2 regions of the Halomonas sp. PA16-9 genome follow, and region 1 is predicted to be linked to the other one. Evidence: predicted binding sites of a transcription regulator. Region 1 holds the regulator's gene; the other holds the start of a gene.
What was found. Region 1 encodes FliA, which starts transcription of late flagellar genes. Its sites were predicted from a motif close to CTAAAGTTNNNNNNNNNNCNGCCGATA; they were not measured.

Region 1 (4,383 bases):
TGCTGCCTTAGCAACAACTCTACGCGACGGTTGGCAGCTCGGCCCTCCGCCGTTGCGTTCGGTTCCATGGGTTGGGTGTCGGCATAACCGACGGCCCGCATACGAGAGATATTGAATCCTTGGCGCTCTAAATGCCTCACCACAGCGATAGCCCGCGCTGATGAAAGCTCCCAATTAGAGGGGAAGCGGGCCGTTGAAATAGGCACGCTGTCGGTGTGGCCTTCTACCGAAATCTGACCGTCAAAACGGGTCAGCACATCGATAAGGCTTTCTACCACCTCTTGCCCACGGGAAGTCAGTACAGCTTGACCGCTGGGAAATAAAAGGCTGGTATCAATACGTAACGTGACCCCTTCACTCCCTTGCGAAACACTGACACCGGGGATGTCGAGCCCATCAAACTGCGGCTGAACCCCTGAATGGCGGGGCTGAATACCAGTGGCTAGAGACGCCAGCGGCAATGATGATACAGCGCTAGCCGAGCGCATGAAAGCAGTATCAGCCGCCTCACCGCCTCCCGGCGGTGTCAGTGAAAGCAGCAGCACAAAGAGCGTGATTAGCAGCGTCAGCACATCCAAATAGCTGGTTAGCCAACCCTCGTCACATCGCCTGGCGACGGCGTCATTTCCAGTGCGTGGCGCGTATCACGGTCAAGCATCGGCCTACCCTTCGCCGCCGCACTAACCGACGAATCAGGCCTTGGTTTGACGCTGTTATCACGGATCTCATCGTGATAGTTAGCTACAAACGAGTTGAGGGTCTCTTCAATAAACGACGGCAGGCGGCGCTTGGTAATCAGCGAAATACCTTCCAGCACCATGTTCATGGTAATCAGCCGCTCTTCGGTGCGGCGCTCGAGTTTCACCGCAATCGGCTTAAACACCAAGTTGGCGAGTAAAATGCCGTAGAAGGTGGTGAGCAGGGCCACCGCCATGCGCGGGCCGATCACCTGCAGGTCGCCTGCGTCCATGACTTCCAGCATATTGACCAGCCCCACCAGGGTGCCGATCATGCCAAATGCGGGTGCGTAGGTGGCCATGGTACGGAATATTTGTGCCTCGGCATGCTCACGCGCTTTAAGACGGGCAATGCGCCAACGCAGCATGTCAAAAATTTCATCCTCTTTGGTGTTGGCAATGACCAGTTGGATCCCGGTACGCAAAAACGGGTTTCGGGTATGCTCCAACTCGCGCTCGACAGCACGTACATCGCCCTTAAACCAGAGTCGCGACATATCCACCAATTCGCGGATATCGTCACGCATATAGGTATTTTCGCGCCGGAATACCAAGCCCACCAACCGTACGACGCGGAGCACCTCTTTCAGCGGATAGCTGATAAAGGTTGCCGCTAGGGTACCGGTCACCACAATGGCCAAACCCGGCAAATTGATAAAACTTTCAGGGGACTCTGCGGTGAAAAACAGCACGCTCACCAACAGTAGTATGCTGGCAAATATGCCTATCAGCGTCGAAGGGTTCATCCACGGCTCCTTGCCGGTCACAAGTGAGTAAAAAGAGGTGTTATGCCGAGTCGTGTAAACGCGCGCGTAAGCGGCTGACGGCTTGGCTGTGCAGTTGTGAAACGCGTGACTCCGTGACGCCCAACACAGCCCCTACTTCCTTAAGGTTGAGTTCTTCTTGGTAGTACAGCGCCATTAGCAGCTTTTCACGCTCTGGCAGCGCTTCAATTGCCTCAATCAACGTTTGTCGTTGCTGGCCGTCTAGCAACTGCTCGAACGGTGAATTAGCCAATTCATTATTGCTAGGCTCGCCACCATCGGCCACCAGCTCTTCAAACGGCAACAGTTGACCACTGTTAGTGTCGTTGAGGAGCTGCTGATACTCACTCAACGGCATTTCAAGGTGTTGGGCGATTTCGTTCTCTTCTGGTGCCCGTCCGAGCTGTTGCTCTAATTGACGAACGGCACTGTCAACCGCTCGCGCTGAGCGGCGCACGCTGCGGGGCAACCAGTCGCGGGTACGTAATTCATCCATCATTGCACCGCGAATACGCTGACTGGCAAACGTCGCGAACGTTGCTCCCTGGGTGGCATCGAAGCGCCCCAGTGCTTCCAGCAGCCCTACCATCCCGGCTTGAATAAGGTCGTCGAGCTCAATGCTGGCTGGCAAACGGACCTGAAGCGTCAAGGCCTGACGTCGTACCAGTGGCATGTATTGCGTCAACAGCTCACTCTGTTTGATCCTGCCTTGTGCTGTGTACATCCTCTCGCCTCGCGGCTATCCAGCCTTCACTGATAGTTCACAATCATTTGCAGCCCCTGGACACGAACAGGCCGCTGCCCCGGACGTAAAGCGAAGCGAAAATGCAACGGCGCATCCGCGGCAAACCCCGCCAGGGCAGTGGTAGTCCCCCGCATGCCGGTTAACGCAACGCACTGCTCAGGATGGCACAGCCAAGCGTTTAATAGCGCACCAGGGGGATATTGAAACTGCCAATGAATACGCCCGAGCTGTGCTGACTCCACATTGTTAGCAGCAGCGGGTGGGGTAGCGTTTTGACTAGCACTTGCCCTATCACTCATCGCTACCATCAGACCTGGTATCTGGCTGCTCCAGCTACCGGGTGTCGCCTGAGCGTTTCCCGTTAACCCTGCTAGTAGACACCCTGTCAACAGTACTGGGCTCAGTAGCAGTCTACCTCTTAATAGCCAGCTTAGCATGCTTGGTCTCCTCAGCAGAGTGCGCTCATCGTGCAAGTACCAACAGCTCCATATTTAAGTAGTAATCAGCTGCCTCACGCAAGTTATTGAGCAACCCTTGACGCGGCAAATGCGGCTCGTGGAGCGCCAGCAAACGGCGCGGCCCGCCACGCTCATGTAATTGACGCAAGGTACGGAACATGGAAGCAAAGGTATCGGCATCGCTACTGATCCACAGTGCCCAACGGCTGTATTGATCGCAAAGTTGGGCTAGGTCGGCCGTTTCGGCCATGACGATATGAATATCCCAATCCTCAGGATCACCGGCCCAGCTTCGACCTAACGTCGACCACTGCCCTAATCGTGCTTTAACCTTGTTCACCTGGGCTGCACCACTACCCGGTAGTCCGACCACAATAAGCGGAATTTTGGGCCGGTGCGCTACCACCGTTGCTGGCTCTTCCACCGCTGCAGCTGTCGGCGTTAACAGAGAGGTAGGCTGTTCAGGTTCCGGCACGTGTTCTGCCGCCGCAACATCAACTGTACCCTCAGCTTGCTGCTGTTGGCGCTGCAGGTTTGCCCACTTGCGTAGACCCGATGCTTGATCCTGTTCGCTCACGCCACGCCCTCTCGACTAACACTGCCCATTTGACGAATCGCATCTCGTGCCATAAAGGCGTAGACCAGTGCATCAAGCATGCCGGTATCGCGGCGGCGACGGCTGTTGCCTAATAGGTTGAGCAGATCGCCACGCAGCGTCTGCGCCTCCTCATCATCAGCAACATCGAGATGCCCGGCGACCGATGCCACACCGCTGGCCATCAATAGGCGAACTTCAGCATTAAGATCCCCGCTATCGGCCTCTTTTAACTGCTGCCACGCGCGACGCGTCAAGGCGGCCAAGCCTTCGCTTTGCAGCTGGGTTAACAGCAGTGAGAGCACCTCTGCTCCTAGCCGAGCGGGGGTAAGCCAGTAGCGGCGCGCCACTACTTTGGCGCTTTCCGGATCACGAACTTCACCGAACCAGGCGAGTAGAGCCGTGCCGCTGGCGTCCTCGACTTCGGCGTAGGCAGTCCACAGTTGCACCGATTGGCCACGAAAACGCACGCCCACATGGTGCGTTAGCACACTGTCACTAAATAGCTGGCGGATAGATTGACGTTCGTGGTGAAAGCGTAACCGATGACTGGGGGCCACTTGGCTGACCCAGGTCAAGTGCTCGGCTTCCAGCCACGCTAGTGCATCCGGTTCAGGGAAGCGCGGCAGTAAGTGCACCGCTACGCCGCTCGATGCCGACAACGCGGCTAAGCGTGGCTGCCATCCTGCGGCGTGGCGATGCTGCAGCCAGGGTAGCGCCAGCCAGGCACCATCCGTGTCCAGGCCAATGTCCGGCATTGCCCAGTCGCAGCCGCGCTCATTGCGCCGCGGAAACCACGCCATCCCTAAGGTGGTCTTTGCCGCTGGATAACCGGCAAGTAATGCATCCAAATGCGTTTCCTGCAAACGACTAGGCAGCGAAGCTAGGTTCCAGATCTCTTCTAATTCCGCAAACCCCGTGACGCGTTGGCGCAACCTCGCCAGTAGCGACGACAAACGACGCCCTTGGCCCAGGACATCCCGCGACCAGCGCGGCATTCCCATCGGCGCATCGGCACTTTGCACCCGTTCACGTTGAGGTGTCGCGGTACTCAGCGCTTGATCCACTAGCGCATCGGGGGCGG
Region 2 (4,383 bases), 600 kb from region 1:
CATCCATGGTAATGACGCGCAGATCCACCACCTCCATCTTCTGAATGGCGGGGATCACAATGACTAGCCCAGGCCCTTTCACTATCTGATAACGCCCCAGAAAGAACACTACGCCGCGTTTATATTCTGGCAGTATGCGAATAGAGGCGGCGATCAACATCACCACCAGCACGACAGGAACTAAATACGAAATAATCATTGGACACCTCGTTTAGCTGTGGGTCGGTTATGTCAGAAAGTGGGCACTAGCGGGGCGTCACATATACCGTTAAGCCATCAAGGCGCACCACCACAAGCTTTTCACCTCGTTTGACTGGCACATCGCTCACTGCGTTCCAGCGCTCGCCATGCAGCCTTACATGGCCGCTGGTCTCAAAATCATCCAGTGCAACCGCATCTGCGCCGATTAACTGCTCCGCGCCAGTGTGTGCCGGACGACGGCGCAGCGTTGCAAAGCGTGTTAACGTCCATAGCATTAGCCCCCCGGACACCAATGCCACACCACCGATTAGTGGTAGCGAAATGGCAAGATGCTCCGCGTCCATCAGCATTACCGAACCAAGTACAAAGGCAATGATGCCGCCAACCCCCAGCACGCCGAAGCTAGGCTAAATGCCTCACCCACCATCAACGCCAGCCCGACCACCATCAGCGCAAGCCCGGCGTAGTTAATCGGCAGCACCTGAAACGCAAACAGGGCGAGCAGCAAGCAAATCAAGCCAATGGTGCCGGGAACAGGCTGCCGGGATTGGCCAGCTCGAAAACCAGCCCGTAAAAGCCGATGACCATCAAGAAGAAGGCTATGTTGGGATTAGTGATCAGCGATAGCACCTGGGTGCGCCAATCAGGGTCGAAGCGTTCAATGGTGAGGCCTGCGGTCTCAAGCGTAGCATCGCCACTTTCCATGACCACGCTCATGCCGTCAATCTGCTCAAGGAGATCGTCAAGATCGCGCGCCACCACATTGATGACGTTCTGCTCCAGCGCCTCGCTGGCAGTGAAATTGACCGCATTGCGCACGGCCTCTTCAGCCCAATCGGCATTGCGATCATGGCGTTCCGCTAGGCTGCGGATAAAGCTCACCGCATCTTCCATCACCTTGCGTTCCATGGCGCTGCCCTCGCCATCCGACTCCTCAGCCGAATTATCTTCTTCGTCTTCATCGCTGCCGAGCAGCCCACCGCCCATCTGTACCGGCGTGGCCGAGCCGAGATGCGTCGAGGGGGCCATGGCAGCCACGTGGCTACCGTAAAGTAGATAGGTGCCCGCGCTTGCCGCTCGCGCACCACTGGGGAAAACGTACATCACCACGGGAATGTCAGCGTTGAGCATCTCGCGAATCATGTCGCGGGTGGTGTCGACCAACCCGCCGGGGGTATCGAGCTCGACGATCACCACCTCACTGCCCTGCTCGCGGGCTTTATCCAGCCCACGCTCAAAGTAGTCCTTGGTAGCCGGGCCGATGGCGCCTTCAATATTAAGCACCAGAACGCTTGGTGAAGCGCTTTGTGCCATGGCCTGCCATGTAAACGACATAGTAGCCATTAGCAAACCGGCAACCATCAACCAGAGCCAGTGCGGTTTGAGAGAAAGGGTTTGCATACCCACTCCTCGCATTCAACGCCTTGAACATTCCCGTCTGAATCTGCAGCCTATCCATAGCAACATACACAAGGCTATCTACTCAACGTAGCAGCCAAATTGAGCTTCGTCATGAACAACGTGATGGCAGGATTCGAGGGGAAAAGGAGCCTGAACCAAGGCGATGCTGCAAACCAGAGGTGGTTGCAATATTTTGAGGAGTCGGTTAGTTCAAGTAATAACCACTAACTTTCCACGTGCCCTCTTCCAAGTGAGGAGTGATGGTTTCCGTAATCTGCGATGATCTGTTTTCAAAACGTGTTTGGAACGTCAAAACCGCGTAGTCATCTCTTGGAGCCCCAGGCATAGAGGTTTCGCGGACAACGCTTACTCGCCGACGCGACTGAACCGCACCAAAGTCACGACGCGCTGCACCAATCGTCCGTTCTAACATGTGCGGTGAAAGCGGCTTTTTTAGTAGTGAAGATGACGATTCCCATGCCTGCTCATACTGACCACTATCGATGGCTTCTAGCCACGCCAACGCCGCCGCCTCTGCCGCACTCGAGTTTGCCTGCGCTTGGTTAGACAGAATGAGAAGCAAGGTGATGATAAAGATCAGCATTTTCGGCATAACGGGCACTCTCGGCATTTAGCAACGACCAGAGAAATCTCGATGGTCTTAGGTATATATCGGTCATCGTCAGAGTTTCTTTAGGGCTGCAAGATGTATTTGCGTAATCGTTAAACTCCAAGCTGTGCCTGCTTCTCAAACCCTACTCGCTCGTTTACTATGCGCCACCCACCCTATTTCAGTAGCCACTATTAGGTCACTATGTCCGTCAATGCCCTCTATACCGACCTTTCTGGCTACTACGATTTGATGTGCGTGGATATCGACTATCAAGCGCAAAGCCACGCCATTCGCAGCTGCATCAGATTTTCGGTAACGGCGGAACGACACACCTAGATTTAGCCTGTGGCACCGGCCCACACGTGCGCCATTTTATTGATTTTGGATACGCCAGTAGCGGGCTTGATATTAATCAACCCATGCTGGATATTGCCACCACGCGTTGCTCAGAAGCACACTTCACGTTGCAAGACATGAGTGACTTCAAGGCCAACGAGCCTCAAGACTTAATCACCTGCTTTTTATACTCAATCCACTACAACGATGGGATTGAAAAGCTAAAAGCGTGTATATCCAGTGCTCATTGTGCCCTCAAGTCTGGTGGTATTTCTGTTTTAACGCAGTCGATAAAGACAAAATCGATAACGCTTTATCTGTTAAACACAGCGCCCAACAAGAAAGCGATTTATTCACGTTCCGCTCGGGATGGCACTACAGTGGCCAAGGTGAAAAGCAGTCGCGTAGGCTCAGCATTGAAAAAGCCAACGCTGAAGGAACACAGCTATGGAACGACGAACACCCCATGGTAGCCGTCAGCTTTGCGGAGTTAAGCGCACTCTTAGCGCCTCACTTTGAGGTTCATGTGTTTGAGCACAACTATGAAAAAATCATCCCTGGGATAACGCCTCTGGAAACGCTATTTTTGTCTGTGTGAAGGTTTAGTCGTCTTCGACTAGCGGTTCTCCACTTTCTCAAGAAATATCACTGATAACCCCGCTGCAATGAACATTGCTCCAGCGCCCATATTCAGGCCTTGAATTACGCGCGGACGACTCTCCAACCAGCGCGCAAACATAGATGAAAAGAGACCCAGCACGGCGAATATAGCGAATGCCATAAAAGCAAACCAAGCACCTAGCAATAGCGTTTGCAACGCAATCGATCCCTGCGCCGGCGATACAAATTGAGGAATAAATGCCAAGATAAATAGCGCGGGCTTCGGATTAAGCACGTTGGTTAGAAACCCAGTGGTTAAAACCACGCGGTAAGACAAACGACGATGCGATGAAAATGCAATCAAGTCTCTGGAACGTAATGCTTTAATACCTAACCAAATCAAATACCCGGCCCCAATCAATTTAACGGCGCTAAAGGCAACGGCAGAGGTCTGGATAAGAGCCGCCAAACCAAGAAAAGCGACAACCACATGCACCATCAGCCCCATTCCAGCTCCTACGCTGGAGACACAAGCCGCTAGACGCCCCTGGCTAAGTCCACGACTAACGGCGAGTATATTATCAGGCCCCGGCACTAGAATTATTAAAACGCATGCGGCAGTGAAAGCCATCCATGTTTCGATTGGTATCATGTCTCTCTCCTATCCCAAAACTTACGCTTACCCGTATTAATGGCAAAACCGTGCGTGCGCATCGGATGGGGCGTTATGCATTGAACCCTACCTGATACCTCTGCTTGCTTGGGCTGAATCCTGAAGACTCGTAGAACCTGTGTCGCGGGGTCTTTAGACCTCGTCATAAGCGCCGCTTTATAACAGCCAGCTTGCTGGGCAAAGTCTATAGCACACCTAAGATTGGCCTTACCGATACGTTGCTTGCGGTGATCCTTGGAAACAATCACATTTTCAATGATTGCATGCGGTCGACCAGACCAATTCAAATTAGCACACATATTTACGGTACAGGTACCCATCATGCCATTATCAGTGAAGGTACTAACGATGCATCCCCCCTTTATGATATTGAACCAAAGACCCGCGGCAATTCCTCATCCACTACTGAAGTTGCCTCATCCCTGCAAATAAAAATTAATTCACTGCGTCTGTGACCAATAGTCATTTCTCTTTGAATCTAGGAGCCAGTATATGAACGTTCTGATTCAGAAAGGCTTTAACCTTGAGAAGGCTGGGCCTGTCGCTAAGCTATATGAAG

Region 2: FDY98_RS14205 (DUF4019 domain-containing protein) is a predicted target of FliA. The motif match lies at 2,273-2,299, and genes of this name have one in related genera.

Annotation. Positions count from the first base shown of each region.
Region 1 covers NZ_CP040451.1:137,530-141,912, reverse strand. Annotated here, with positions in the region: gene FDY98_RS00665 (OmpA/MotB family protein) at 1-572, opposite strand, end outside; gene FDY98_RS00660 (motility protein A) at 587-1,483, opposite strand; gene FDY98_RS00655 (RNA polymerase sigma factor FliA) at 1,524-2,225, opposite strand; gene FDY98_RS00650 (flagellar protein FlhE) at 2,252-2,683, opposite strand; gene FDY98_RS00645 (hypothetical protein) at 2,709-3,281, opposite strand; gene flhF (flagellar biosynthesis protein FlhF) at 3,278-4,383, opposite strand, start outside.
Region 2 covers NZ_CP040451.1:3,053,977-3,058,359, forward strand. Annotated here, with positions in the region: partial or broken gene FDY98_RS14195 (slipin family protein) at 1-199, opposite strand, end outside; partial or broken gene FDY98_RS14200 (NfeD family protein) at 246-1,602, opposite strand; gene FDY98_RS14205 (DUF4019 domain-containing protein) at 1,808-2,215, opposite strand; partial or broken gene FDY98_RS14210 (class I SAM-dependent DNA methyltransferase) at 2,417-3,157, shown strand; gene FDY98_RS14215 (LysE family translocator) at 3,168-3,803, opposite strand; gene FDY98_RS29555 (GNAT family N-acetyltransferase) at 3,800-4,147, opposite strand; gene FDY98_RS14225 (GNAT family N-acetyltransferase) at 4,317-4,383, shown strand, end outside.